Regions from separate parts of the Kitasatospora sp. NPDC092286 genome, predicted to be linked through region 1. Evidence: riboswitches for the same ligand, from Rfam matches in the RefSeq annotation. Region 1 holds a riboswitch; the other holds the start of a gene.
The links. Region 1 has a riboswitch for cobalamin ahead of ACIQIB_RS05865 (CoA-acylating methylmalonate-semialdehyde dehydrogenase). Riboswitches for the same ligand answer to the same signal wherever they lie in the genome.
Positions count from the first base shown of each region.

Region 2: it holds a riboswitch for cobalamin, as region 1 does, so the genes downstream of both, ACIQIB_RS12515 (cobalamin biosynthesis protein) here and ACIQIB_RS05865 (CoA-acylating methylmalonate-semialdehyde dehydrogenase) in region 1, are expected to answer to the same signal.

Region 1 covers NZ_JBIVRD010000004.1:1,328-11,637, reverse strand. The annotation lists gene mmsB (3-hydroxyisobutyrate dehydrogenase) at 1-862, opposite strand, end outside; gene ACIQIB_RS05875 (enoyl-CoA hydratase/isomerase family protein) at 865-1,941, opposite strand; gene ACIQIB_RS05870 (acyl-CoA dehydrogenase family protein) at 1,941-3,083, opposite strand; partial or broken gene ACIQIB_RS05865 (CoA-acylating methylmalonate-semialdehyde dehydrogenase) at 3,092-4,590, opposite strand; cobalamin riboswitch at 4,799-4,989, opposite strand; gene ACIQIB_RS05860 (PucR family transcriptional regulator) at 5,077-6,678, opposite strand; gene ACIQIB_RS05855 (serine hydrolase) at 6,675-7,490, opposite strand; gene ACIQIB_RS05850 (hypothetical protein) at 8,174-8,656, shown strand; partial or broken gene ACIQIB_RS05845 (transposase) at 8,774-9,001, opposite strand; gene ACIQIB_RS05840 (CGNR zinc finger domain-containing protein) at 9,027-9,566, opposite strand; gene ACIQIB_RS05835 (MFS transporter) at 9,748-10,310, shown strand, end outside.
Region 2 covers NZ_JBIVRD010000010.1:66,441-85,683, forward strand. The annotation lists gene ccrA (crotonyl-CoA carboxylase/reductase) at 1-930, shown strand, start outside; gene ACIQIB_RS12475 (protein meaA) at 930-2,969, shown strand; gene ACIQIB_RS12480 (HpcH/HpaI aldolase/citrate lyase family protein) at 2,996-3,982, shown strand; gene ACIQIB_RS12485 (MaoC family dehydratase) at 4,001-4,504, shown strand; gene ACIQIB_RS12490 (acyl-CoA dehydrogenase family protein) at 4,665-5,867, shown strand; gene ACIQIB_RS12495 (phosphatidylserine decarboxylase) at 6,365-7,057, shown strand; gene ACIQIB_RS12500 (CDP-alcohol phosphatidyltransferase family protein) at 7,044-7,922, shown strand; gene ACIQIB_RS12505 (hypothetical protein) at 8,029-9,303, opposite strand; gene ACIQIB_RS12510 (alpha/beta hydrolase family protein) at 9,734-10,849, opposite strand; cobalamin riboswitch at 11,130-11,294, shown strand; gene ACIQIB_RS12515 (cobalamin biosynthesis protein) at 11,393-12,382, shown strand; gene ACIQIB_RS12520 (cobyric acid synthase) at 12,379-13,923, shown strand; gene ACIQIB_RS12525 (putative cobaltochelatase) at 13,920-16,034, shown strand; gene cobO (cob(I)yrinic acid a,c-diamide adenosyltransferase) at 16,040-16,645, shown strand; gene ACIQIB_RS12535 (cobyrinate a,c-diamide synthase) at 16,656-18,029, shown strand; gene ACIQIB_RS12540 (serine hydrolase) at 18,297-19,112, shown strand; gene ACIQIB_RS12545 (hypothetical protein) at 19,173-19,243, shown strand, end outside.

The sequences.
Region 1 (10,310 bases):
TGACCGCCGAGAAGTCCAGCCCGGCACCCTGGTCCGCGGCGAACCCGGCGTACAGCTCGGCCGCGTGGGAGCCCAGTTCCACCGGAACACCGGCGGCCTTCGCGGCGTCGGCGGCCAGGCCGAGGTCCTTGGCCATCAGCGCGGCGGCGAAGCCGGGCCGGTAGTCCCGGTTGGCGGGGCTGGCGGGCACCGGACCGGGCACGGGACAGTTGCTGGTGAGCGCCCAGCACTGGCCGGAGGCGGTCGAGACCACGTCGAACAGCGCCTGGTGGCTCAGGCCGAGGTGCTCGCCGAGGACGAAGGCCTCGCTGACGGCGATCATCGAGATCCCGAGGATCATGTTGTTGCAGATCTTCGCGGCCTGCCCGGCGCCGGACGGGCCGCAGTGCACGACCTTGCGGCCCATCGCCTCCAGGACCGGCAGGGCGGCGGCGAAGTCCTCCTCCGCCGCGCCGACCATGAAGGTGAGGCTCGCGGCGCTCGCACCGGTCACACCGCCGGAGACCGGCGCGTCCAGCGCCCGGTGGCCCGCCGCGAGGGCCGCCGCGTGCGCTTCGCGGGCGTCGGCCACGTCGATGGTCGAGCAGTCGACGAACAGGGTTCCGGGCTCGGCCGCGGCCAGCAGTCCGCCGTCCCGGTAGAGGTCGAGGACCTGGCGGCCCGCGGGCAGCATGGTGATCACCAGCTGCGCGTCGGCCACGGCGGCCGGCGCGGAGGCGGCGGCCGGCACGCCGGCCGCCTCGGCGCGGCGCAGGGCGTCGGGGTCGAGGTCGAAGCCGGTCACCCGGTGGCCGGCCCTGACGAGGTTCGCGGCCATCGGGCCGCCCATGTTGCCCAGTCCCACGAAGGCGATCGTGCGGATGGTCACCAGCGTTCCTCCCATGCGGTGGTGGTGCCGAGGCCCAGCTCCTGCGGGCCCAGCGGGGTGAAGAAGCGGTCCACGTCGTCCTCGGTCACGGCCTCCAGGGCCGGTGGCGACCAGCGTGGGGAGCGGTCCTTGTCGATCACCTGGGCCCGGACGCCCTCGACCAGGTCGGGCGAGCGCAGGGCCGCGCTGGAGACCCGGTACTCCTGGTCCAGGACCTGCTCCAGCGGGCCGAGCCGGCGGGCCCGGCGCAGCGAGCGCAGGGTCACCTTGAGGGCGGTGGGCGACTTGGCGGCGATCTGCTCGGCGGCCTCCTTCGCCGCGCCCTCCCCGCTGGCGCGCAGGCGGTCGAGGATCTCCTCGACCGTGTCGGCGGCGTAGCAGTGGTCGATCCAGTCGAGCTGTGCGGCGAGCGGGCCGGCGGGGACGGGAGCGGCGTGGCGGTGCACCGCGGCGGTGACCTCCTCCTCGGTGAGCGCGGCGAGGAACGACGGCAGCTTCGCGGCGGGGACGAGGAGGTCGGCCAGTCCGCACAGCAGCGCGTCGCCCGGTCCGGCGGTCGCGGCGGTGAGTGCGAGGTGGGTGCCGAGTTCGCCCGGGGCGAGGGCGAGCAGGTAGGTGCCGCCGACGTCGGGGACGAAGCCGATGCCGGTCTCGGGCATGGCGATCCTGGTGCGTTCGGTGACGACGCGGACACGGCCGTGGGCGGAGATTCCGACTCCGCCGCCCATCACGATGCCGTCCATCACGGCGATGTACGGCTTGGGGTAGCGGGCGATCCTGGCGTTGAGGCGGTACTCGTCGCGCCAGAAGCCGAGGGAGGCGGTGCCGCCGGCCCGGGCGTCCTCGTAGATGGCGCGGATGTCCCCGCCCGCGCAGAGGCCGCGCTCCCCCGCGCCGGTGATGACCACGGCCGCCACGGTCTCGTCCTGCTCCCAGCGGGCGAGGGCCTCGTCGATCCGGCGGACCATCGGGTGGGTCAGCGCGTTGAGGGCCTTCGGCCGGTTGAGGACGATCCGGCCGATCCGGCCCTCGCGTTCGAGGAGGACGTCCTCCTGTTCCGTCCCGGTGTTCATCAGGCGGCCCCGGTCAGGCCGCGGGCGACGATGACGCGCATGATCTCGTTGGTCCCTTCGAGGATCTGGTGCACCCGCAGGTCGCGGACGATCTTCTCGACGCCGTACTCGGCGAGGTAGCCGTAGCCGCCGTGCAGTTGGAGGGCGCGGTTGGCGACCTCGTAACCGGTGTCGGTGGCGAAGCGCTTGGCCATCGCGCAGAGGTGGGGGGCCTGCGGGTCGCCGTCGTCCAGCGCGGTGGCGGCGCGCCAGAGCAGCGACCTGGCGGCCTCCAGCTCGGTCGCCATGTCGGCGAGCTGGAACTGCAGGGCCTGGGCGTGCAGGAGCCTGGCGCCGAACGCCTCCCGTTCGGCGAGGTACTTGGTGGCCCGTTCCAGTGCGTCCTGGGCCCCGCCGAGGGAGCAGGCGGCGATGCCGAGCCGGCCGCCGTCGAGGCCGTTCATGGCGATCCGGAAACCTCCGCCCTCCACCCCGAGCAGGCGGTCCGCGGGCAGCCGGACGCCGTCCAGGACCACCTGGCGGGTGGGCTGGGCGTTCCAGCCCATCTTGCGCTCGTTGGGCCCGAACGAGAGTCCCGGATCCCCGCGTTCGACGACGAACGCGGAGATGCCTTGCGGCCCCTCGCCACCGGTGCGGGCCATCACCACGTACACCTGCGAGGACCCGGCGCCGGAGATGAACTGCTTGACGCCGTCCAGGACGTAGTGGTCGCCGTCGCGGCGGGCGCGGGTGGTGAGTGCGGCGGCGTCCGAGCCGGCGCCCGGCTCGGTGAGGCAGTAGCTCGCCAGGTCGCGCATCGAGCAGAGGCCCGGCAGCCAGCGGGCCCGCTGCCCGGGTGTGCCGTGGCGGTCGATCATCCCGGCGACCATGTTGTGGATGGAGGTGTAGCCGGCGATGGAGGGGCAGCCGGTGGCGAGGGCTTCGAAGGCCAGGACGGCGTCCAGCCGGGTCAGGCCGGAGCCGCCGCACTCCTCGCGGACGTGGACGCCGCCGAGCCCGAGAGCGGCCGCCCTGGCGAGGACGTCCACGGGAAAGTGCTTGTTCTGGTCCCACTCCACCGCGTACGGGGCAAGGCACTCCTGCGCGAAGTCCCTGGTGGTCGAGACGATGGCGAGCTGATCCTCGGTCAGTTCCCTGTGCACAGCGGCCCTCAGCCCATCGTGGGGATGGTGAAACTCGCGCCCTCCTTGACCCCGGAGGGCCAGCACGAGGTGACGGTCTTGGTCCGGGTGTAGAAGCGGATCGCGTCCGGCCCGTACTGGTTGAGGTCGCCGAACCCGGAGCGCTTCCAGCCGCCGAAGGTGTGGTACGCCACCGGCACCGGAATCGGCACATTGACACCGACCATACCGGTGTTCACCCGCCGGGAGAAGTCCCGGGCGGTGTCGCCGTCCCGGGTGAAGATCGCCACCCCGTTGCCGTACTCGTGCTCGCTCGGCAGCCGCAGCGCCTCCTCGTAGTCCGCGGCGCGGACCACGCACAGGACCGGGCCGAAGATCTCCTCCTGGTAGATCCGCATCCCGGGGGTGACGCGGTCGAAGAGCGTGGCGCCGAGGAAGTAGCCGCCCTCGTACCCGGGCACGGTCAACTCGCGTCCGTCGACCACCAGTTCGGCGCCCTCCTGGACGCCGAGGTCCAGGAGGCCGCGCACCCGCTCCAGGGCGTCCCGGCTGACGAGCGGGCCGAAATCGGCCTCGGGATCGTGGGCGGCGCCGACCTTCAGCGCGGCGATCCGCTCGGTGAGCCTGGCGACCAGGGCGGAGGCGGTCTCCTCCCCCACCGGCACCGCGACGGAGATGGCCATGCACCGCTCGCCGGCGGAACCGTAGCCCGCACCGATCAGCGCGTCGGCGGCCTGGTCGAGATCGGCGTCGGGCATGACGATCAGGTGGTTCTTGGCACCGCCGAAGCACTGCGCCCGCTTTCCGCGGGCCGCCGCCGTGGCGTACACGTACTGGGCGACCGGCGTGGACCCGACGAATCCCAGGGCCTGCACCCGGGGGTCGTCGAGCAGGGTGTCGACCGCCTCCTTGCCGCCGTTGACCACGTTCAGCACGCCCGGCGGCAGGCCGGCCTCCAGGAACAGCTCGGCCAGCCGCAGCGGCACCGAGGGGTCGCGTTCGGACGGCTTGAGGAGGAAGGCGTTTCCGCAGGCGATGGCGGGTGCGGCCTTCCAGAGCGGGATCATCGCGGGGAAGTTGAACGGGGTGATGCCGGCGACCACACCGAGCGGCCGGCGGAGCGAGTGGACGTCGATGCCGGGGCCGGCGCCGTCGGTGAACTCGCCCTTGAGGAGGTGCGGCACGCCGGCGGCGAACTCGACCACCTCCAGGCCGCGTTGCAGGTCGCCGTGGGCGTCGGCGACGGTCTTGCCGTGCTCGGCGGAGAGCAGTCGGGCCAGCGGCTCGCGTTCGGCCTCGACGAGTTGCAGGAAGCGCAGCAGCACCCGGGCGCGACGCTGCGGGTTCCAGCCGGCCCACTCGGTCTGGGCCTGTTCGGCGTCGGCGATCGCCGCCTCGGTCTCGGCCCGGCTCGCGAGCGGTACCCGTGCCTGGACCGTGCCGGTGCTGGGGTCGTACACGTCGCCGAACACCCCGGACGTACCGGGACATGCTTTCCGCCGATGAAATGGGTGAGTTCACGGACCATCACAAGCCTGCTCTCGTCAGGATGTCAGGTGGGATCCGAGGGAACCGGGGCACGGCGGCACGCCCGCCCGACACGCAGGTGTGCGGGACGCGGGTGCTGCCGGGCGCGGCGAGCCGTCAGGGTGACGTGCGTGCCGCGACCGTCGCAGGATCACCAGGGCCAGGAAGGACACAGACCGGTGCCATGCGTGTTTGCTCCATCCTCGTGGACAACACGGAACACCCGCAGTCGGTATCCTGACTCCCGGATCAGCGCGCGCCACCCGGCCTTCCCGGCCGGCTGCCAGTGGCTGGTACTGCGGTGACGCGCTCCCCGGTCACAGTGGCGGGACCGTGCCGGACTCACACCGGCTTCCCTGCACTGCGGGCCTTGTCCACGACCATATAGTCGGACGTCCTAGCAAGTCCAGGGTGCCGCTCCCTCCGGCTCCGCCCCGAAGCTCCCCCGAGCGGCGACCCGCGGCCCGTACGCAGAGCCGCGCCCCGGTCAGGGGGTGGGCGGGGTGAGGCGGAGGTGGAGCATGGCCTCGAAGCGGGCCCCGGGGTCGGCGAGGTCGAGGTCCGCCACCTCGGCGAGGCGCTTGAGCCGGTAGCGGAAGGTGTTGGGGTGGATGTGGACGGCGGCGGCGGCCGCGACGACGTCGCCGAAGGTGTCCAGCCAGGCCGCGAGGGTCTCGGTGAGCGCGCTGTGGTGTTCGGCGTCGTAGGCCCGCAGGCGGGCGACGGGGTTGTCGGGGAGGTCGTCCTCGGCGTGGACCCGGTCGGCGAGTTCGAGGAGGAGCGACGCGACGTAGACGTCGGAGAGATGGGCGACGCGGTGCGGCGTGCCGCCGGCGGTGAGCACCCGCAGGGCGCGGTCGGCGTCGGCCCGTGAGCGGGGCAGCTCGCCGGGGTGGGCGGCGAGCCGGCCGAGGCCGATGACCGCCGGGACGCGGGGGGCGATCCGGGAGAGGAAGGTGTCGGCGACCCGGACGGCCGCCTCGTCGGAGCCGCTCGGCAGGACGGCGTAGGTCACACCGCCGAGCGAGGCGGTGGCGGCGCGCGGGTGGACGGCGGCCAGGTGCAGGGCGAGCGCCTCGCCGGAGCGGTGGCCGGCGGCGAGCAGGTCGGGGGCGGAGGAGTCGCCGAGCACCGTCAGGGCCAGGACGCAGGCGGGCTGGGCCGTCAGCCCGAGCCGGGCGGCGGCCTGCGGTGCGGCGGCGCCGCCTTCGAGGACGGTGGCCAGCAGGTCGGCGCGGAGCCGGTGGCCGACGTCCTCGCCGGCCCGGCGGCGCAGCAGGTGGAGGGCGGCGACCTTCGCGGCCTCGGTCAGGGCGTGCTCGCCGTCGGGGCCCAGGCGGTCCTGGACGACCACCCAGATGGAGCCGAGGATCTCCCCGCCCGCCCGGACGGCGATCGCCACCCGGGGTTTGTCGGCGACGCCGTCGACGTAGAGCGGGCCCTCGCTGCGGTAGAGCGCGTGGAAGGCGCCCCGGGCCTCCAGGTCGCGGAGTTTCTCGGCGGGGACCTGGCGGTCCAGGATGGTCGCGATCCGGGCCGGGTCGCCCTCGTCCTGGCGGCTGGAGAAGGCGAGTACCTTGCCGCCGCGGTCCTCGACGGTGACCGGCCCGTCGAGGAGGGCGGCGATCGCGTTGGCGAGGGCGAACAGATCGCCGGAGAGCGGGCCGCCGACGTCCTCCCCGGCGCCCGCCAGGTCCTCGCCCGCGAACTCGTCGACGGCCAGCAGGGCCCGCAGCAGGGCGGCGACCTGGGCCCAGGAGGCGCCCGGGGTGAGGCCGAGGACGGGCACGCCGCTCCCGGCGACGGCGACGGCGACGGTGTCGTCGACGGCGACCGGCGAGCGGACGATCACGGCGGCCGCGCCGAGGCCGGCCGCCCGCTCGACCAGGGCGGCGACGGCCGGCGCACCGGCGACGCCGACGCCGAGGACGACGGCCCCGGGCAGCCGCGCGGGCTCGTCCATCGGGTCGTGGATGAGCACCCCGCCGACCGGTCGGACCGGGTCGGGGTCCCCGGCCACGACCTCGACCAGCGTCGATCCCAGGTCGGTCAGGATGCGGCCGAGGACGGCCCGCACGGTCGGGATCATGCGGTCACAGTAGGCGGGTTCACCACCGACGACGGCTCCGGGGTGGACGGTGCCGTCGCCCGCAGTGCGTCGACCGCGATCCGGGCGGCCCGGCCGATCGCCCGGTCCGCGCCGGGGTCACGCTGCCGGGGCGTCTCGGCCCGGGTGAACACCGCCACCGCGTACCGTCCGCCGTCGGGGTGCTCGACCACCCCGGCCTCGTTGCGCCAGCCGGGCAGGGTGCCCGTCTTGCCGGCGATCCGGTAGCCGTCCTCGAAGCCCGAACTGAGCCGGTGCGGCCAGATCTGACGGCCCATCACCGACCTGACCTCGGCGCAGGCCTCGGCCGGGCCCGCCTCGTCGCGCCAGATCTGGGCCAGGAGTTCGGCCGTGTCGCGGGCGGTGCCCCGGGTGGTGCGCTCGGGCACGCAGACCGACAGTGCCATCGTCTGCGCGGGGGTGAGGGCGGCGAGCCTGGCCTGTGCCTCCTCCTCGTCGGCGGCGCCGAGGTCGGCGAGCAGTGAGCCGATGAGGTCCGCGCAGCCGCCGACCAGGTGGGTCCGGTCGCGGCCGAGCCCGGCGAGCAGGGCGTTGACCCGGTCGAGGCCGACCCGGTGCAGGACGACGTCGGTGGCGGCGTTGTCGCTCGTCGTCAGCATCAGCAGGACGAGGTCGCGCAGGCTCAGCTCGACCGGGTCGGCACAGCCGGAGGTGCCGATGCCGCCGTCCCGCAGCGGCGGGGGCACCGGATGCCATTCGGTGCGTTCCAGCCGGCCGGCGGCAAAGAGGGCGAGTTCGCCGAATCGTGAAGGGGTAGGCCGGTGAACCCGCACGCTCGTGCAGTCAGATAGGTCGTCATGCAGACGGGTTCGCTGTCGGCAATGGTAGGCGGCCGAGGCGAATTGGAGGTGCGGAGCCTATGGATCTGCGACTACAACGGGTCTCATGACGGTCTTCTACTGCTCCAAGTGCGGCATTGCGCTCACGCCCGACTTGACGGCGCTGTCCGACGTTCCGATCGTCCCGGACCTCGACAGTGCTCGGCCCAAGGGAGCACGCCAGGCGTCTCCGACTGTGCCGCGGGGTCACTATGCGATCGAGCGCGAGCCGTGGGGAGCGCCTTTCGTCCGGCAGGAAGACCAAGACAACCCGGTACCGGGCTATCCTCGGGGACCGCTCATGGCCACCGAGGAAGGCTTCGTCGTCTCGGCTGGCGTCCGCGACACGGTCGTTGTCCACCCTGATGACGCCCCCGGCCTGCAGCCGCTGCCAGGGTGGGAGAACAGCACCAGTTGCTGCGGCCCGAACGGAACCGAAGGACCCAACCGAGCCTGCCCGTGTGGGGTCCGGATCGCCACTCTCGCCGCAGATTGCTCCGGGCCATACGAGCTGCACCTTGACCCGGTCCGGACGTACGCCTTCGACGGGGCAAGGCATGACGTCTGATACAGCGGACCGATCCAGGTGATCATTTAATGAGCCGCACTGAGCTGCGGGGCCGTGACAACCTGTGGCCGTGCTTTTGAGTGATCACGCGAGCAGCGTTGAGCTCCGTCCGTTGCGCTATCAGTTTGCTGCGGTCCGAGGCGACTCCTACGACGACAACTGGCTGGTCATTGGCGGGTCGGTGGCCACTCCCGAGGGCAGTTGGTCCTTTGCTGATCCATGTCTGCTGGCTCATGAAGCCCGTCAGGTGTCCGCGTGGCTGCGGGCGGTGGCCGCCGGGACGGTGGCGGTGACGGGGCCCGATGCCGAAGGCTGGCTGTCTCCGGACACATGGTTCGTCGAACCGGTCCTTGCCGTGAGCCTCGCTGATCGAAGCGACAGCGGGGCAGTGATTCGTGTTCACCTCTCCCTTGAGGCAGCGCCCCCATGGCAGCAGGGAGATGACGGGGCGGACATCTACCAGCACTTCGTGGAGATGCGGCTGGATACTGCAGCACTGCTTCGCGAGGCCGACCGATGGGATCTTGCTCTGGACTCCTTCCCGGCTCGCTAGTAGGGCTTTGTTAGGTGGTGTCGCAGGGCTGCCATGGGGTGGGTTGTCGGCAGGTGGGGCAGGTTCCGGTCCAGGTGGCCAGCAGATGTTGGAGGAGGTCCAGGGCCTGGTAGAGGGTCAGGCCCTGGCAGGGACTTTTGGGCAGGTCCGCCGTTCGGTCAGGAACAGGTGGGCGGCGGTGACGAGGGTGACGTGGCGGTGCCAGCCGGTGAATGAGCGGCCTTCGAAGTGGTCGAGTCCGAGGGTGGTCTTCAGCTCGCGGTAGTCGTGCTCGATGCGCCACCGTAACTTCGCGAGGCGGACCAGATCCCGGGCCGGGATGCCGGCGGGCAGGTTGGATATCCAGCACAGGAACGCGGCCGACCGACGGCTAGATCGTCTGCCGTTGCCGGGACGCGTAGGACCGGCTCTTGTTGCGGTTCCCGCACACCTTCATCGAGCACCAGCGGCGGCTGCGGTTCTTCGACACATCCCAGAAAGCCCAACCGCAGGTGTGCTCTGCGCAGCGCTTAAGTCGGGCAGCATCCCCGGTCGTGACCAGCTCACTCCACGCGATCGCCAGCGTGGCCAGCGGCCCACACTCCGCCGGTAGCTCCGCCGCAGGGGTCAGTGAGCCGCGCACCGTGACCAGCACAGGGTGTTCGGCCAGCACCCGGTCCGCCGCGGCGAGCAGTTCCGCGTCGGGGGTGTCGCCGACATGGGCGCCCAACTCCTCGCGGATGCCTGCGCGAAGGGTCACATAGTTCTCGTGCACTTCGGTGGGGATCTCGCAGGGTGCGTCGAGCAGGCCGCGGTCCTTCAGCCAGTCGGCCAGTCCGGCCGGGGTGGCGATCTCATCATGTGCCTCTTCCACGTCGACCGTGTTGGCGAACGCCTCCACCAGGACGGCTGAGGCCGGTGGCTCCAGCATTGCGGGTCACCTCCTACAGGTTTCCACCACTCTACCGCCTAAACGTTTTACCGGTTGCGCGATGGCGGGGGTGTACGTCAAAGTGATCTCACCGGCTAAAGCGTTAGGTAGTTAGGGGATGGTCATGGCCACAGCGGTGCCTGAACGAACGCAGACCGACAAAAGCCTCGGCACGTCGACACTGGGGCCCTGCGCCCCACCAGACCCTGGTCGCCGCAACACCGCTGTCCTGGTCGGCTTCACCGCCGCGACCAACCTCGCCGACGGCGTGATGAAGATGGCCCTCCCCCTGCTCGCCGCCCAGCTCACCAGCTCTCCCGCCCAGGTCACCGCCGTCTCGTTGACCCTCACGCTGCCCTGGCTGCTTGTCGCCTTGCACATCGGCGTGATCGTCGACCGCTTCGACCGGCGGCGGCTGCTCTGGGGCGCAAATGGGATGCGGCTGGCTGCGATGGGCTGGCTCACCGTCTCAGCCGTTACCGGTGCCCTCACGCTCGGCCAGCTCTTCACCGCCGGGGTGATCCTCGGCGTCGCCGACGTACTGGCCTCGACCTCCGCCTCCGCTCTGGTACCGGCTGCGGTGCCGGCAGCGGGCCGGCAGCGCGCCAACGTCTGGATGGTGGGGGCCGAGACCGTGGGGCAGGAGTTCGCCGGGCCTTTCATCGGCGGGCTGCTGCTGGCCGCCGGGACGGGTCTCGCGCTGGGGCTGATAAGCGCCTCCTACGCGGTCGCTGCCCTGGCCCT
Region 2 (19,243 bases), on a different contig from region 1:
GTCGAGCTGGAGTCCTCCGACGGCCACAACGACACGATGATGGACCCGGAGCAGCGGATCTGGGGCTTCGAGACCAACTTCGGCGGCCTGGCCCAGCTGGCCCTGGTGAAGACCAACCAGCTGATGCCCAAGCCCGCCCACCTGACCTGGGAGGAGGCCGCCTCCCCCGGTCTGGTCAACTCCACCGCCTACCGCCAGCTGGTCTCGCAGAACGGCGCGGGCCTGAAGCAGGGCGACAACGTGCTGATCTGGGGCGCCAGCGGCGGCCTCGGCTCGTACGCCACCCAGTACGCGCTGGCCGGTGGCGCCACCCCGATCTGTGTGGTCTCCAACGACCAGAAGGCCGAGATCTGCCGGGCGATGGGCGCCGAGGCGATCATCGACCGCTCCGCCGAGGGCTACCGGTTCTGGAAGGACGAGAACACCCAGGACCCGCGCGAGTGGAAGCGCCTCGGCGGGCGGATCCGCGAGCTGACCGGCGGCGAGGACGTGGACATCGTCTTCGAGCACCCCGGCCGCGAGACCTTCGGCGCGAGCGTCTACGTCACCCGCAAGGGCGGCACCATCGTCACCTGCGCCTCCACCTCCGGCTACATGCACTCGTACGACAACCGGTACCTGTGGATGTCGCTCAAGCGCATCGTCGGCTCGCACTTCGCCAACTACCGCGAGGCCTGGGAGGCCAACCGCCTGATCGCCAAGGGGAAGATCCACCCGACGCTGTCCAAGGTCTACCCGCTGGAGCAGACCGGCCAGGCCGCCCTCGACGTCCACCACAACAAGCACCAGGGCAAGGTCGGCGTGCTCTGCCTCGCCCCCGCCGAGGGCCTGGGCGTGCGCGACGCCGAGCTGCGCGCGAAGCACCTGCCGGCCATCAACCTGTTCCGCGAGGTCTCCGAGCGGGCGGCAGAGCCGAGCCGGGGCCTCTGATGGCAGACCGCGACCGCCCCTGGCTGATGCGGACCTACGCCGGCCACTCCACCGCGAGCGACTCCAACGCCCTCTACCGGCGGAACCTGGCGAAGGGTCAGACCGGTCTCTCCGTCGCCTTCGACCTGCCGACCCAGACCGGCTACGACTCCGACCACGTCCTCGCCCGCGGCGAGGTCGGCCGGGTCGGCGTCCCGGTCGGCCACGTCGGGGACATGCGCACCCTGTTCGAGGGCATCCCGCTCGACCGGACCAACACCTCGATGACGATCAACGCCACCGCGATGTGGCTGCTGGCGCTCTACCAGGTGGTCGCCGAGGAGCAGGGCGCCGACATCTCCGGGCTCACCGGCACCACCCAGAACGACATCGTCAAGGAGTACCTCTCGCGGGGGACGCACGTCTTCCCGCCGGGCCCCTCGGTGCGCCTGATCACCGACATGATCGCCTACACGGTCGGGCGCCTCCCCAAGTGGAACCCGATCAACATCTGCAGCTACCACCTCCAGGAGGCCGGTGCCACCCCGGTCCAGGAGATCGCCTACGCGATGTGCACCGCCATCTCGGTGCTGGACGCGGTCCGCGACTCCGGCCAGGTGCCGGCCGAGCGGATGGGCGAGGTGGTCGCCCGGATCTCCTTCTTCGTCAACGCCGGCGTGCGCTTCGTCGAGGAGATGTGCAAGATGCGCGCCTTCGCCCGGCTCTGGGAGAAGGTCACACTGGAGCGCTACGGCATCCAGGACGCCAAGCAGCGCCGCTTCCGCTACGGCGTCCAGGTCAACTCGCTGGGCCTGACCGAGGCCCAGCCGGAGAACAACGTCCAGCGGATCGTGCTGGAGATGCTCGCCGTCACGCTCTCCAAGGACGCCCGCGCCCGGGCCGTCCAGCTGCCCGCGTGGAACGAGGCGCTCGGCCTGCCCCGCCCCTGGGACCAGCAGTGGTCGCTGCGAATCCAGCAGGTGCTCGCCTACGAGTCCGACCTGCTGGAGTACGGGGACCTCTTCAACGGCTCCGAGGTGGTCGAGGCCAAGACCGCCGAGCTGCTGGCCGGCGCCGAGGCCGAGATCGCCAAGGTGCTGGAGATGGGCGCCCGGGCGGGCAACCGGGGCATCATCCCGGCCGTCGAGTCCGGCTACCTCAAGTCCAGCCTGGTCGCCTCGCACGCCGCCCGCCGGGCCAGGATCGAGTCCGGCGAGGACAAGATCGTCGGGGTCAACTGCTTCGACACCACCGAGGAGAGCCCGCTCACGGCCGACCTCGACACCGCGATCATGGTGGTCGACCCGGCCGCCGAGCAGTCCGTGCTCGCCGCGCTGGAGGACTGGCGCGCCCGGCGCGACGAGGCCGCCGCCCAGCGGGCGCTGGAGGAGCTCAAGGCCGTCGCCGCCACCGACGCCAACCTGATGGCGCCGACGCTCGACTGCGCCCGGGCCGGGGTCACCACCGGCGAGTGGGCCTTCGCCCTGCGCGAGGTCTTCGGCGAGTACCGCGCGCCCACCGGCGTCGGCGGCGCCCCGGTCGCGGTCGCGGCCGAGCCGGGCGGCGAGCTGGCCGCGGTCCGCGCCGCGGTGGCCGCGACGGCCGCCGAGCTCGGCGCCGGCAAGCTGCGGCTGCTGGTCGGCAAACCCGGGCTGGACGGGCACTCCAACGGCGCCGAGCAGATCGCCGTCCGCGCCCGGGACGCCGGGTTCGAGGTGGTCTACCAGGGCATCCGGCTGACACCCGAGCAGATCGTCTCCGCCGCCGTCGCCGAGGACGTGCACTGCGTGGGCCTGTCGATCCTCTCCGGCGCCCACACCGAGCTGGTTCCCGACGTACTGCGGCGGCTGCGCCGCGCCGGGGTGGAGGATGTCCCGGTGATCGTGGGTGGCATCATCCCGGCAGCGGACGGCGAGGCCCTCAAGGCCGCCGGCGTCGCCGCCGTGTTCACCCCGAAGGACTTCGGCATCACGACCATCATCGGCCGGATCGTGGATGAGATCCGGCTGGCCAACAGGCTCCAGCCGTGGACGCCCGAGCCCGCCGCGACCACCAGCTGACCCCCGGAAGGAACTGACCCGCCCTCATGAGCAACGCCAGCCCGACGCCCGCCGCCGCCTTCGACCGGCTCCGCCCCCGCCGCTCCTGCCTCGCGGTACCGGGCAGCAACCCGCGCTTCCTGGAGAAGGCCCAGGGCCTGCCCGCCGACCAGGTCTTCCTCGACCTCGAGGACGCCTGCGCCCCGCTGGTCAAGGAGAGCGCCCGGCACTCCATCGTCGACGCGCTGAACAACGGCGACTGGGGCGGCAAGACCCGCGTCGTCCGCGTGAACGACTGGACCACCCACTGGACGTACCGCGACGTGATCACCGTCGTCGAGGGCGCCGGCCCGAACCTCGACTGCATCATGCTGCCGAAGGTCCAGGACGCCGAGCAGGTCAGGGCCCTCGATCTGCTGCTCACCCAGATCGAGAAGACCATGGGCTTCGAGGTCGGCCGGATCGGCATCGAGGCGCAGATCGAGAACGCCAAGGGCCTGATCAACGTCGACGCCATCGCCACGGCCTCGCCCCGACTGGAGACGATCATCTTCGGCCCGGCCGACTTCATGGCCTCGATCAACATGAAGTCCCTGGTGGTCGGCGAGCAGCCGGCCGGCTACCCGGCCGACGCCTACCACTACATCCTGATGCGCATCCTGATGGCCGCCCGGGCCAACGACCTCCAGGCGATCGACGGCCCCTATCTCCAGATCCGCAACCAGGAGGGCTACCGCGAGGTGGCCGGCCGCGCCGCCGCGCTCGGCTTCGACGGCAAGTGGGTACTCCACCCCGACCAGGTCGCCGCCGCGAACGAGATCTTCTCGCCCGCGCAGGAGGACTACGACCACGCCGAGCTGATCCTCGACGCCTACGACTGGTGCACCTCCGAGGAGGGCGGCGCCAAGGGCTCCGCGATGCTCGGCGACGAGATGATCGACGAGGCCAGCCGGAAGATGGCACTGGTCATCGCCGGCAAGGGCCGCGCCGCCGGTCTCAAGCGCACCTCCACGTTCGAGCCCCCGCAGGCCTGACCCCCAGGAGCCCTGATCATGCAGTTCGGACGCACCTACGAGGAGTTCGAGGTCGGCGCGGTCTACAAGCACTGGCCCGGCAAGACGGTCACCGAGTACGACGACCACCTCTTCTGTCTGCTCACCATGAACCACCACCCGCTCCACCTGGACACCAACTACGCCGAGAAGACGACGGACTTCGGCAAGAACGTCGTGGTGGGCAACTACGTCTACTCCCTGCTGCTCGGCATGTCCGTCCCGGACGTCTCCGGGAAGGCCATCGCCAACCTGGAGGTCGAGTCGCTGCGGCACATCGCGCCGACCTTCCACGGCGACACCGTCTACGGCGAGACGACCGTGCTCGACAAGTGGCCGTCCAAGTCCAAGGACGACCGGGGCATCGTCCACGTCGAGACCAAGGGCTACAAGCAGGACGGCACCGTCGTCTGCGTCTTCCGCCGCAAGGTGATGGTGCCGACCGAGACCTACACCAAGGAGCGCGGGGGCGAACAGCCCGGGCGCCCCACCCCGCAGCCCTAGGACCCCGGACGGGTAGGCCGCCGTCATCGGCCGAACCCCACCCCGGTACGGGGGCCCTGCTGCCGCAGCCACGCCGGCGGGGCCCCCGGCAATCCCCCCCCCCCCCCCGCTCTTCCGCCCTCACCCCCACCCTCTTCCTCTTCTCCACAGGAGCCGCACGATGGGACGCCTCGCACAGACCGACGGCCTCACCGAGATCCAGCGGGACATCCTCGCCACCGTGCGGGATTTCGTCGACAAGGAGATCATTCCGGTCGCGACCGAGCTGGAGCACCGGGACGAGTACCCGACCGCCATCGTCGAGGGGATGAGGCAGCTCGGCCTCTTCGGCCTCACCATCCCCGAGGAGTACGGCGGCCTCGGGGAGTCGCTGCTGACCTACGCCCTGGTGGTGGAGGAGATCGCCCGCGGCTGGATGTCGGTATCCGGAATCGTCAACACCCACTTCATCGTCGCGCACATGATCAACGCGCACGGCACCCAGGAGCAGAAGGACTACTTTCTGCCGAAAATGGCGGCCGGCGAGATCCGCGGCGCCTTCTCGATGTCCGAGCCGGGCCTCGGCTCCGACGTTTCCGCGATCTCCACCAAGGGGGTCCGGGACGGCGACTGCTACGTCCTCAACGGCCAGAAGATGTGGCTCACCAACGGCGGCACCTCCACCCTGGTCGCGGTGCTCTGCAAGACCGACGAGGGCGGCAGCACCCCGTACAAGAACATGACCACCTTCCTGATCGAGAAGACGGCGGGCTTCGGCCCGAACCCGTCCGTCCCCGGCCTGACCGTGCCCGGGAAGATCGAGAAGATGGGATACAAGGGCGTCGACACCACCGAGCTGGTGCTGCAGGACGTCCGCGTCCCGGCCGACCGCGTCCTCGGCGGCGTCCCGGGCCGGGGCTTCTACCAGATGATGGACGGCGTCGAGGTCGGCCGGGTCAACGTGGCCGCCCGCGGCTGCGGCGTCGCCCGCCGCGCCTTCGAACTGGGCGTCTCCTACGCCCAGCAGCGCTCCACCTTCGGCAAGAAGATCGCCGAGCACCAGGCGATCCAGTTCAAGCTCGCCGAGATGGCCACCAAGGTGGAGGCCGCCCACCAGATGATGGTGATGGCCGCCCGGAAGAAGGACGGCGGCGAGCGCAACGACCTGGAGGCGGGGATGGCCAAGTACCTCGCCTCCGAGTACTGCAAGGAGGTCGTCGAGGACGCCTTCCGCATCCACGGCGGCTACGGTTTCTCCAAGGAGTACGAGATCGAGCGCCTCTACCGGGAGGCCCCGATGCTGCTCATCGGTGAAGGTACTGCGGAGATCCAGAAGATGATCATCGGACGCCGGCTGCTGGAGGAGTACCGCATCGCGGAGTGACCCCCGGGCGGGGGACGCGCCGAGCGGGGGTCTCCCCGGGCAGGCGACTCAACCGACCCGGTGACGGCCGGTCGACGGGCGTGCGGGCCCGTCCCGGCACCGCGCCGTGCCACCAGGAACCCCGGCCTGGTCCGCCGGGAGTCCGGCACGGCCTTCCGGAAGCGGCCGCAGGGCGTACAACTGCTGTCACACGCCCGGCGGCCGCTTCCGCGCGTCCGCGACACGCCCTTGGCGGTCCCCGGTTCCTCCGGGACGCCCGTTGAGACAAGAGTCACCGGCCTCGTCAGGACCCTTGGGAACCGGACCGGGGCGAGCTACGGTCGTACACACAGAAGGCGCGCGAACGCCGCGCACAGGACACATGAACGAGCAGGCGGGTTGCCCACCCACCGTGTGCTCCCGATAGCATCCACCGGGACAGCAGCCGTCCCTTTATTACTCGATCCCCGCGGTGGCCCCCGTCCAGCGGCCATGATCCCCCGCGACAAAGGTCTTCGATGCCCATCAGCCCGTCCCCTCACACCTCCGTCCCGGAAGGCGATGCCCTCGCCGCTCCGACGGCCGGTCGGCGACCCCGCGTGACCATCGCGCGCGGAGCCACCCCCTGGTTCGTCCCCACCCTCGCCACGGCCGCCGTGACCACCGCGCTCACCCGGCGCAGCGGCAAGTGGGCCCTGGCGGCGGTACCCGCCTGCGCGCTCGGCGCGGGCATGCTGTGGTTCTTCCGCGACCCCGAGCGTGAGATCGGCACGGGCAGAGTGATCTCCCCCGCCGACGGCGTGGTGCAGAGCATCGACGCCTGGCCGGACGGCCGCACCCGGGTCGCGATCTTCATGAGCCCGCTCAACGTCCACGTGAACCGCGCGCCGCTGCCGGGCACGGTCACGTCGGTCGAGCACGTGGCGGGCGGCTTCGTGCCCGCGTTCAACAAGGACAGCGACCAAAACGAGCGGGTCGTCTGGCACTTCGACACCGAGCTCGGCGACATCGAGATGGTGCAGATCGCGGGGGCCGTGGCCCGCCGGATCGTGCCGTACGTCGAGGCCGGAACCAAGGTCGAGCAGGGCGATCGGATCGGTCTGATCCGGTTCGGGTCCCGGGTCGACACCTACCTGCCGGCCGGCGTCGAGGTCGGCGTCGAGGTCGGCCAGAAGACCACAGCCGGGGTGACGCGCCTTGACCGTGACTGATCCTGAGACGATCGTCGGCCTGGACGACGAGGAGACGGTTCTGCGCCGCCGCCGCTGGGCGCGCGACCGCGAGCTGCGTGCTCCGCGTTCTCCGCAGCACCTGTCCACCGCCGACTTCCTGACCCTGGGGAACGCCGTCTGCGGCTTCCTGGCGATCTACTCGATCACCACCGGGGTCCTGGTCCCGCACATCACCAACCCGGACGTCGCTCCGGACCGGCACAGCGCCGCCACCGCGGTGACGCTGCTGCTGATCGGCTCGATGTGCGACCTCTTCGACGGGCTGGTGGCGCGCAAGCTGCGCTCCTCCGCCCTCGGGGCCGAACTCGACAACCTGGCCGACCTGATCAGCTTCGGCATCGCGCCGGCCTACTTCGTCGCGGTCTGGGGCATGGTCTCGCCGGGCTCCGACAGCCGGCTCTCCGCCCTGATCGCACTGACGGTCCTGCTGTCGGTGGTGCTGCGGCTGGCCCGCTTCTCGGCCGTGAAGATGCGCCCGGGGGTGTTCCAGGGCATGCCCTGCCCGATGGGCGCCATGACGGTGATCGCCATCGTGCTGCTGGACCCGCCGTTCCTGCCCGGCCTGCTGGCCATCGCGGGCACCGCGTACCTGATGATGAGCCGCATCGAGTACCCGAAGCCGCAGGGGCTGCTGGCCACCGCCACGCTCTGCTGGATCGTGGTCTCGATCGGCTGCCTGGCGGCCTGGGCGACCGGCCTGCCCGGCGGCGACATGCTGCTGCACATCGGCGCCTTCGCCCAGATCACGCTGGCCGCGATGGCTCCGCTGCTGGTCATCCGCCGCAAGGTGGGCCAGAAGGTCGGCGACGTCCGCGCCCGCCGCGCGGAGTCCCGGATCGGCTGACCGGCCGCACGCGCGACCGCATGACGGAGGGCCCGGATCCACTGGATCCGGGCCCTCCGTCATGTCCTGGGCCCTGAGCCCTGGAGCCTGGGGACCGCCGGCCGGGTTACGCCCCGCCGCGGTGGACGCTGAACGCCGAACGGCGGGCCGCGCGGGCCACGCCCGGGTCCGGGTGGACACCGGAGACGGCGGTCAGCACCGAGGCGGCCCGGGGGTGCCTGGACTGCCTGGCGCGGGCGAACAGCCGGACCGGGTCACCCGCCGAGGCGCCCTCGACATGGCCGACCAGCAGATCCGTCTCCCCGTGGTCGAGTACGGCGGCGGCGGTGTCCACCCAGAGCCAGGCGGCGTCCTCCGCGCCCAGCACATCGGCCGGGGAGACCCCCTCGTCCGACTGCTCGGCCAGCCAGAGCAGCGCGTACGGGCGCAGCACCGGCTCGTCCACCGCGGCGCGGACGGCCTGTTCGGCGGTGCTGCCGGCCACCCGGAGCGCCTCGAAGGCCAGGCCGCGGACCAGCGCGTCGTCGCCCTGGGCGGCGTCCAGCAGCTCGGCCACGGCCCGGTCGGCCGGACGGGCGGCGACCCAGGCGCGGAACTCGGCCCGGGCCGGGCCCGGCGAGTAGTCGGCGCAGGCGTTGAGCAGTTCGAAGGCGCTCTGCTCGATGTGGCCGGCGGCGGTCTGCGCGACGGTGCAGATCTCCTCCAGCTTGGCCCGCACCGCCCAGTGCCCGAGCGGCGAGAGTTCGGCGGCCTCGTCCCGGCGGACCACGGCGCCGACGGCGGCCAGGCCGTCCAGCATCCAGTCCAGGACGGCGGCGACGTCGGACGGCGCGGCCGGGGTGTCGATCTGCGGCTCGCGGCAGGTGCCGCGGACGGCGGACACGGCGGAGGCGGCGTGCGGGATGGGCGAGAGGCCCAGCGCACCGGCGCCACCGCCGACCCGGCGCTCGTCCAGGCCCCGGCGCAGCAGCTCCAGCAGTTCGCTGTCGGCGACCGGGCCGGCCACCAGGTGCAGGAAGGAGAGCAGCTGTGGTGCCTGGTCGACGGCCTGCCCGGCGAGCACCGCGAAGACGCCGCGCAGCGCGGCGGGCGGGACGGGGGCGAGCAGCGTCCAGGCGTCGAACAGCGCCGACCAGCCGCGGACCACGGCCTCGTCGTCGTGCTCCCAGGCGTGCAGGCGCCAGCCGGGGGCGGCGCCGCCGTCCCTGGCCTCGACCAGGCCGACCAGCAGGGCCTGGCCCCAGGCCCGGGCCGCGGCGCCCACCGTCATGGCGAGTGCCCGGCCGGCGGCGCGGGCGTCCTCGGGGAGCAGTTCGCCGCGCTTGTCGACCTCGGAGAGTTCGCCGGCCCAGCGGGCGATCCGGACGGCGTCGACGAGCATCCGACGGGCCAGCGGAGCGAGCTCGGCGGGGGCCGGGAAGCCCTCCGGTACGGGGACCCGGCCTCGGCCGGGAGCGGGTGCGGGGCCTCGTCGGCGGGGTACGCCGGGAGCGCCCGGCCTGATGCCGGCGGGGCGGTGGGCCGTTCCGGGGAGACGGGTCACCGTCGCACCGGTACCGATCGTCGGCGGGAGCGGGGCATCACGGTCGCGCGGGTTCCGAGACGTCACGTCGAGCAGTCTTCCCCTTGTACCGGCCTTCTGTCACATCCGGTTGGCCACGGACTCCGGAAGGGCGGTCGCGGCGGGTCGACAAGATCGGGCAACAGAGGCCAAACCGCCTGGCCGGATCTGCATGACGCGAACACGCCAGGTCAGAGCGGTCGGCCGGCCGGGCCGGAGGAAGCTGCCGGACGGCCGGCCGGAGCCGTCGTCAGAGCAACGGCGTGAGCCAGCGGCGCAACAGCTCTTCATAGCGGTCGGGGTCGGCGTTCCAGAGGGCGGCGTGGTCGGCGCCGGGGAAGGCCTGGAGGCTGACCAGGTCGAAGCGGCGGTCGGCGAGCCGGGCGGCGGCCCGCCAGGGCGCCACCGGGTCGTCGGGGCTGTGCAGCACCATGGTGGGCACCCGCAGGTCGGTGCCCTCGGCGAGCCGCGCGAAGTCGGCCAGGTCCACCCCGGTCCGGCCCTCGGCGGCGAGCGCGCCCGGCCCGGCGGCCGTACGGCCGAACCCGGCCCGGGTGGCGCCCCGGCGGGCGAAGACCGGCCGGTCGAGCACCGGGGAGTCCAGTACCAGGCCGCTGATCGCCGAGGTCCAGGCGGACCGGGCGGCGGTCTGCAGCACCATCGTGGCGCCGAGCGACCAGCCGTGTAGGACGACCCGGCCGGCGCCGCTGTCCAGGGCCAGCCGCACTGCCGCCTCGACGTCCCGCCACTCGGTCTCGCCGAAGTCGTCGAGGCCGTCCGGCGCGGCCGGCGCGCCCCGGTCTCCCCGGTAGGTGACGGCGAGGGCGGGCAGACCGAGACGGTGCAGCACGGGCAGCACCGGGAGCGTCTGCTGCCGGTCGGCGCCCGGGCCGTGCACCAGGATCACCCAGGTGCCGCGTTTGCCGTCGAGCCGCCAGGCGGGCAGGGCGCCCAGCTCACCCTCGGCGGCGGTCTCGGCGTAGGGCAGGCCGAGCGCGCCGGTCGGGTCGCCGAGGTGGACCCGGGGGGTGAAGCGGACCTCGGTGCCGGGCGTCAGGGCGCCCCGGTCGGCGCGGACCAGTCGGCGGGTGACGCCCTGTTCGTCGGCGTGCAGGATCTCGTCGACCACCGCGTGGCCGCCCTCGTCCCACTCGACGGCCCAGCGGCCGGGGCGGGTGCTCTCCGGGCTGCGGGTGAAGGTGGCCCGCCCGACGGCCAGGCTCCGCACCGTGACGGGGCCCGCCTGCGGCCGGGAAACGGCCGCCGGGTGGAGCATCCGCCGGACGGCCCTGCGCCCGGCCAGCAGTACGGCGGCCCCGGTGCCGACGGCGGCGGCCGCCACGGCGGCCGCGGTTCCCCAACGCATATCGCTCCCCGCTCTGTTGATCGCGGACTGGGCACCCACCAGTCCACTCGCGGGACCGGACCGGGGCCACCGGGCATGGGCCGACCGGGTGTCACGCCGGACGGGACAGCGGGGGCCGCGGCCTCCACCTGCGGCCGGGCGATCGCGCCCTCTCCGCACCCCCGCGACACCGACCCGCGGAGGCGGCGCGCGGGCGGGCCGTGTGACCAACCCCTCCGTGACCTTGGTTGACTCCCGGTTCGGCCGCGTGATGGGATCCTTCAGCCAAACGGAGGCATGCAGAGGAAGCCGGTGCGAGTCCGGCGCGGTCCCGCCACTGTCACCGGGGAGCACGCTCGGATCAATTCCCTCCTTGCCCGCCAACAGGCAGGAGGGGCCCATCGGCGGGCCGTCAGAAGCCGCTGGAGGCTCCGGGGGTGTGTCGGACCCGGAAGCCAGGAGACTCTCGCCGCCGGTACGTCGATCCAGGGCGCGGACCCTGAGTGAGGACACGCACGCGATGCAGGCTGCCCCGACCGCCCGCCCCCTCTGCCGCCCTTCGCCGTGCGCCCGCTGACCCGCGCGGCCGCCTTCGCGCTGGGCGCCGTCGCGGGACATCTCGCCGACGCCCGCTTCGCCGATCCCCGGCGCGGCCACCCGGTGGCCGCCTTCGGCAGCGCGGCGGGCCGGCTGGAGAAGACGCTCTGGCGCGACGACCGCGCCGTCGGCACCGCCTACACCGCGCTCTGCGTGGGCACCGTCGCGGCCGGGGCGGTGGCCGCCGAACGCGCCCTGGGCCGGCGGCCGCTCGGCCGCGCCGCGCTGACCGCCGCCGCGACCTGGACGGTGCTCGGCGGCACCTCGCTCACCCGGGAGGCCAGGACCATCGGCCGCTCGCTCGCCGCGGGCGATCTGACGGCGGCCCGGGAACGGCTGCCGCATCTGTGCGGGCGCGACCCGAGCGCGCTGGACGAGCAGCAGATCGCCCGCGCGGTGGTCGAGTCGGTCGCCGAGAACACCGCCGACGCCGTGGTGAACGCCCTGGTCTGGGGCGCGCTCGCGGGCACGCCCGGGCTGCTGGCGTTCCGCGCCGTCAACACGCTGGACGCGATGGTCGGCCACCGCTCGCCGCGCTACGCCCGGTTCGGCTGGGCCTCGGCCCGGCTGGACGACGTGGCGGGCTGGCCGGGCGCCCGGCTGACCGCGCTGCTCACCGTGGCCGCCGCGCCCGAGCCCCGGACGGCCTGGCGGATCTGGCGCCGGGACGGCTCCGCGCACCCGAGCCCCAACGCGGGCCAGGCCGAGTCCGCGTTCGCGGGCGCGGTCGGCGTGCGGCTGGGCGGCACCCTCGCGTACGGGGAGCGGGTGGAGCACCGGCCGGTGCTGGGCGGCGAACTGCGGCCGGTGACGGTGGACGACATCGAGCGGGCCTGCCGGCTCTCCCGCCGGGTGGGCCTGCTGGCCCTGGGCACGGCCGTCGCCGGGCACGCGGCGGTCCGGGCCGCCACAGGAAGCCGGACCGTCCTGGGACGGAAGAAGAGGAGGAGCGCATGAGCAACGCACTGCTGGTCGCCGGGACGACCTCGGACGCCGGCAAGACCGTGGTCACCGCGGGCATCTGCCGCTGGCTGGCCCGGCAGGGTGTCCGGGTGGCGCCGTTCAAGGCGCAGAACATGTCGCTGAACTCCTTCGTCACCGCCGGCGGCGCCGAGATCGGCCGCGCCCAGGCGATGCAGGCGCAGGCGGCCCGGGTGGAGCCCGAGGCGGCGATGAACCCGGTGCTGCTCAAGCCGGGCGCGGACGGCCGCAGCCAGGTCGTGCTGCTCGGCCGCCCGGTCGCCGAGGTGGGCGCGCTGGACTACCGCGAGCGCAAGCCGGTGCTGCTGGAGCGGGCCCTGGAGTGCCTGGCGGACCTGCGCAGCCGCTACGACGTGGTGGTCTGCGAGGGGGCCGGGTCGCCCGCCGAGATCAATCTGCGCGACCGGGACATCGCCAACATGGGTCTGGCCACCGCCGCCGGGCTGCCGGTGGTGGTGGTCGGGGACATCGACCGCGGCGGGGTGTTCGCCGCCATGTACGGGACGCTGGCGCTGCTGTCCGCCGAGGACCAGCGCCATGTGACGGGCTGGTTCGTCAACAAGTTCCGGGGCGACGCCCGGCTGCTGGCGCCCGGGCTGGAGATGCTGGACCGGCTGACCGGCCGCCCGGTGCTCGGCACCCTGCCGATGCTGCCCGGGCTCTGGCTGGACGCCGAGGACTCGCTGGACCTGTCCACCGTGGTGGACCGCGCCGAAAACCGCGGGCCGGTCGGCGCGGACGTGCTGCGGGTGGCCGTGGTGCGCTTCCCGAGGCTGTCCAACTTCACCGACGTGGACGCGCTGGTGCAGGAGCCCGGGGTGCTGGTCCGCTGGGCCACCCGGCCCGAGGAGCTGGCCGACGCCGACCTGGTGATCCTGCCCGGCACCCGGGCCACCGTCGCCGACCTGGCCTGGCTGCGCGAACGTGGTCTGGAGCCGGCCCTGAAGGCACGGGCCGCCGCCGGGCGGCCGGTTCTCGGTGTCTGCGGCGGCTACCAGATGCTGGCGCGCGGCATCGTGGACGAGGTCGAGTCCGGGGCCGGCGAGGTGGCCGGGCTCGGGCTGCTGCCGACGCGTGTCCGGTTCGGGGCCGCGAAGGTGCTCGGCCGTCCGGTCGGCGAGGCGTACGGGCAGCGGGTCGAGGGGTACGAGATCCATCACGGTGTGGTGGCCGTCGAGGGGGGAGACCCCTTCTTCTCCGACGGCCGGGGCCGCGCTCTGGACGGCTGCCGGGTGGGCGCGGTCTGGGGCACGACCTGGCACGGCGCACTGGAGAACGACGGGTTCCGTCGCGAACTGCTGCGCGAGACCGCCGAGTTGGCCGGCCGGGCGTTCGTTCCCGCGCCGGACACCTCGTTCGCCGCGGCGCGCGAGGCCCGGCTGGACCGGCTGGGGGACCTGATCGAGGAGCACGCGGACACCGACGCGCTGTGGAAGCTGATCGAGGGCGGGGTGCCGGCCGCGGGGTCGCTGCCGTTCCTGCCGCCCGGAGCGCCTGAGGAGGCCGACAAGGCATGAGTGACGTCCGCTACCCCTTCACCGCGATCGTCGGTATGGCCGACCTGCGGCTCGGACTGCTGCTCAACGCGGTCTCCCCGGCCGTCGGCGGCGTGCTGGTGCGCGGCGAGAAGGGCACCGCCAAGTCGACCATGGTGCGCGCGCTGGCCGGCCTGCTGCCGTCCATCGCCACCGTCGACGGCTGCCGCTTCGCCTGCGACCCGGCCGCGCCCGACCCGCAGTGCCCGGACGGCGCGCACGCCGGCGCCACGGCCTCCGGCCGTCCGGCCCAGCTGGTCGAGCTGCCGGTCGGCGTCTCCGAGGACCGGATCGTCGGCTCGCTGGACCTCGAACGGGCGCTCGCCGAGGGCGTCAAGGCGTACGAGCCGGGGCTGCTGGCGCGGGCGCACCGGGGCGTGCTCTACATCGACGAGGTCAACCTGCTCCAGGACCACGTGGTGGACCTACTGCTGGACGCCGCCGCGATGGGCCGCTCCTACGTGGAGCGCGAGGGCGTCTCGGTGCGGCACGCGGCCCGGTTCCTGCTGGTCGGCACGATGAACCCGGAGGAGGGCGAGCTGCGCCCGCAGCTGCTCGACCGGTTCGGCCTGACCGTGGAGATCGCCGCCACCCGCGACCCGGCGGAGCGCGCCGAGGTGGTCCGCCGCCGCCTGGCGTACGACGCCGACCCGGCCGGGTTCGCCGCCCGGTTCGCCGAGGACGAGCGGGCGCTCGCCGAACGGATCACCACCGCACGGGAGTTGCTGCCCAAGGTCGAACTGGCCGATGTGGCGCTGCGTCAGATCACCGCCGTCTGCGCGGCGTTCGAGGTGGACGGGCTGCGGGCGGACATCGTGATGGCCCGTACCGCCGTCGCGCTGGCCGCCTGGGCGGGCCGGACGGAGGTGCTGGAGGAGGACGTCCGCAAGGCCGCCCGGCTGGCCCTGCCGCACCGCCGCCGGCGCAACCCGTTCGACGCGCCCGGCCTGGACGAGGAGCAGCTCGACCGGACCCTGGAGGAACACGCCGACCCGGAGCCCGAGCCCGCGTCGCAGCCCGAGCCGCAGCCGGAGGACGGGCCCGAGGGCGGCCCCGAGGGCGACGGACCCGACCCGGACGGCGGTCCGGACGGGGGCGGCCCCGACGGCGGTGGCGGCGCACCCGAGCCGACCGGGCCGACCGGCCCGGACGCGCCCGGCGCCGAGGCACCCGCCCCCGAACCCGGACCGGCCCCGGAGCAGACGCCCGAGCAGGCGCCCGTGCCCGCACAGCACCCCGCCCCCGCGCGCGAGTCCGCGCCGGTGGCCGCCGGGGAGCCGTACCGGACCAGGCTGTTCAAGGTGGACGGCACCGGGCGCGGGGCCCAGGGCCGCCGCTCCCCCGCCGAGACCGACGGCGGCCACACCATCCGCGCCCGGCGCCCGCAGGGGCGGCTGGCCCGGCTGCACCTGAGCGCCACCCTGCAGGCCGCCGCGCCGCACCAGGCGGCGCGCGGGCGGGCGTCCCGCGCGCTGGTGCTGCACAAGGACGACTTCCGCGAACAGGTCCGCCAGGGCCGGGAGTCCAACCTGGTGCTGTTCCTGGTGGACGCCTCCGGCTCGATGGCGGCCCGGCAGCGGATGACCGCCGTCAAGGGCGCCGTGCTCTCGCTGCTGATGGACGCCTACCAGCGGCGCGACAAGATCGGCATGATCACCTTCCGGGGCGCGTCCGCCGAGCTGGCGCTGCCCCCCACCTCCTCGGTCGAGGTCGGCGCCGCCCGGCTGGAGTCGCTGCCCACCGGCGGACGCACCCCGCTGGCGGCCGGGCTGCTGCGCGCGCACGAGGTGCTGCGGGTGGAGCGGATGCGCGACCCCGACCGCCGTCCGCTGCTGGTCGTGGTGACCGACGGCCGCGCCACCGGCGCCCGGGACGCCGTCGCGCAGTCCCACCGCGCGGCCGCCCTGTTCGCCGCCCAGGGCGTGGCGAGCGTGGTGCTGGACTGCGAGACCGGCCCCGTCCGGCTCGGCCTCGCCCGGACGCTGGCCGCCCGGCTCGGCGCCTCCGCCGTTACCTTGGACGAGCTGCGGGCCGAAGGCGTGGCCTCGCTCGTCCGCGACAACCGTGCAACCACGATGCGAAAGGCGGCCTGAACCCCATGCCCAAGGGAGTGCCCGAGAACGTCCCCGACGACGGCCTGACGACCCGTCAGCGCCGTACGCTGCCGATCACCGCCGTGCACACCGGCCCCGGCAAGGGCAAGTCCACGGCCGCGTTCGGCATGGCGCTGCGGGCCTGGAACCAGGGCTGGCCGGTCGGGGTGTTCCAGTTCGTCAAGTCCGCCAAGTGGAAGGTCGGCGAGGAGAACGCGCTGCGCGTCCTCGGCGCCTCCGGCGAGGGCGGCACGGTGGCCTGGCACAAGATGGGCGAGGGCTGGTCCTGGGTGCAGCGCTCCGCCGAGATGGAGATGGACAGCGAGGCGGCGGCCAAGGAGGGCTGGGAGCAGGTCAAGCGCGACCTGGCCGCCGAGACCTACCGCTTCTACGTGCTGGACGAGTTCACCTACCCGATGCACTGGGGCTGGATCGACGTGGACGAGGTGCTGACGGTGCTGAGGGACCGCCCGGGCAGCCAGCACGTGGTCATCACCGGCCGGTACGCGCCCGAGGCGCTGACCGAAGTCGCCGACCTGGTCACCGAGATGACCAAGGTCAAGCACCCCATGGACGCCGGCCGCAAGGGCCAGCGCGGTATCGAGTGGTAGTCGCAGGTACGTGAACATTCCCCGTCTCGTCGTCGCCGCGCCGTCCTCCGGCTCGGGCAAGACCACCGTCGCCACCGGCCTGATCGCGGCGCTCGCCGCCCGTGGGCTGGCGGTCTCGCCGCACAAGGTGGGCCCGGACTACATCGACCCGGGCTACCACGGCCTGGCCGCCGGCCGCCCGGGCCGCAACCTGGACGCCTTCATGTGCGGGCCGGAGCGGATCGCGCCGCTCTTCCTGCACGGCGCGGCCGGGGCGGACGTGGCGGTGGTCGAGGGCGTGATGGGGCTCTTCGACGGGGCCTCCGGGCGCGGGGAGCTAGCGTCCACCGCGCACGTCGCCAAGCTGCTGCGGGCGCCCGTGGTGCTGGTGGTCGACGCCTCCTCGCAGTCCCGCTCGGTGGCCGCGCTGGTGCACGGCTTCGCCTCCTGGGACCCGGAGGTCCGCCTCGCCGGGGTGATCCTCAACCGGGTCGCCTCCGACCGGCACGAGCACCTGCTGCGCGAGGCCCTGGAGGAGGGCTCCGGCGTGCCCGTGCTGGGCGCGGTGCGCCGCTCGGCGGCGGTCGCCACGCCGTCCCGCCACCTCGGCCTGATCCCGGCCGTGGAGCGCTCGGCCGAGGCCCTGCGGGCCGTCGCGGACATGGGCGAACTGATCGGCCGGTCGGTCGATCTGGACGCGGTGCTGGCACTGGCCCGGACCGCTCCCCCGCTGGACGACGCGCCGTGGGACCCGGCCGCCGAGGTGGCGCCGGTGCCCGGCACGCCCCGGATCGCGGTGGCCGGCGGCGCCGCGTTCTCCTTCTCGTACGCCGAGAACGCCGAACTGCTGACCGCCGCCGGCGCCGAGGTGGTGCCGTTCGACCCGCTGCACGCCGGCGCGCTGCCCGAGGGCACGGCGGGGCTGGTGATCGGCGGCGGCTTCCCCGAACTGTACGTCCGCGAGCTGAGCGGCAACACCGCGCTGCGCGGGGCGATCGCCGCGTTCGCCGCCTCGGGTGCGCCGATCGCCGCCGAGTGCGCCGGACTGCTGTACCTGGGACGGGAGCTGGACGGCCTGCCGATGTGCGGCGTGCTGGACACCGCGGCCCGGATGACCGAGCGGCTCACCCTCGGCTACCGGGAGGCGGTGGCGCTGCACGACTCGCCGCTCGGCCCGGCCGGCACCCGGGTACGGGGGCACGAGTTCCACCGCACGGTCTGCGAGCCCGGCGCGGGCGAGCGGCCGGCCTGGGGCTGGCGGCTGCCGGCCGGCCCGCGCACCGAGGGCTTCGCGGGTACGGGTACGGGGGCGGGCCAGGTGCACGCCTCCTACCTGCACCTGCACTGGGCCGGATCGCCACAGCTGGCCGCCTCGTTCACGGCGGCGGCCGCCGCGCACGGTTAGGGTCCCGGGATGGTCCGGCTCAGGTGATCGTCCTCAACGAGGCTGCAGTCGAGTACCGCGACCACGAAGCCGGTTTGCCGCAGTCCAGGCAGGTACGGTCGGGGCGCACGGCGATGGAGCGGAGCCGCTTCAAGGACCTCAGGACTCGACTCTCCCCTCCCTCTCGGCGACTTGGCAGTCCTTCACTTCCCCCGTCCAGCAGGGTGAGTGAGGCCGACAGCCGGGTAGGTGACTGTTAGCCTGAACCAACCGCTACGGGAGAAACGGATGGCCCTGATGGTCGGTTCCGAGGGAGTGCGCGCTGCGATTGCCGCGCAGATCGAGGAGTTCGCGCAGGGCGGCAACGGCGCGGGGGTGCGCAGCGTCCTGGTCAAGGCCCTCGGTGACCCCCAACTCACCGTCGCGCACCAGGCAGACCGTGTACTGCCCGCGGCAAGCCTCGCGAAGATGATTCTGGGAGTCGCCCTCTTCGAGTCGGGCGAGCATGGCGACCTCGATCTGGACGCACGCGTCCGGATCGGCGATCTGCCCAGCACGATGTACCCGAGCGTGCTACAGGCGTTCGATCCCGATTCGACCGTCACCATCCGGGAGTTGTGCGGGCTCTCCCTGGTGACGAGCGATAACCCGGCAGCCGAGCACATCCGCTCGGTACTGGGGCAGGACCGGATCGACTCCGCGATCAAGAACCTTCGGTTGAACTCGACGGTCTTTCCGGTCGGCTTCTCCGAGCGGGAGCTCGGGCCGCTGGGACGAGCCAACACCACGACCGCAGAGGACATGATGCGGTTGATCGAGTACATCGACCAGAAGCCCCATTTGGAGCCGCTCCGCCGCTACCTGGTCAACTACCTGCGGAACGACAGGATTCCCTCCCGCCTGGACGATGACGTCCCGGTTCGGCACAAGACCGGCAGCCTTCGAGGCGTGGTCAACGATGCCGGCATCGTTCTGCATCCGTACACCCCCATCGCCATGGTCTTCCTGACGGACGGTCAGTCCGATAACGTTCGCACGGCGCAGGAGATCGGGGAACTCTCCGATCGGATCGTCCGAATCATCACAGACGGGGCAACGCTCTGACGCTGCCTGCGGGGGTCGCACATGGCTGTGTCGCGGGAGCAACAACTACGCAAGGTCCTGGTGCTGGTCAACGTCCTGGCGCTGACCACGGGCCTGGCGTGTGTCGTGGCCGCTTCACTGCTGACCCACCA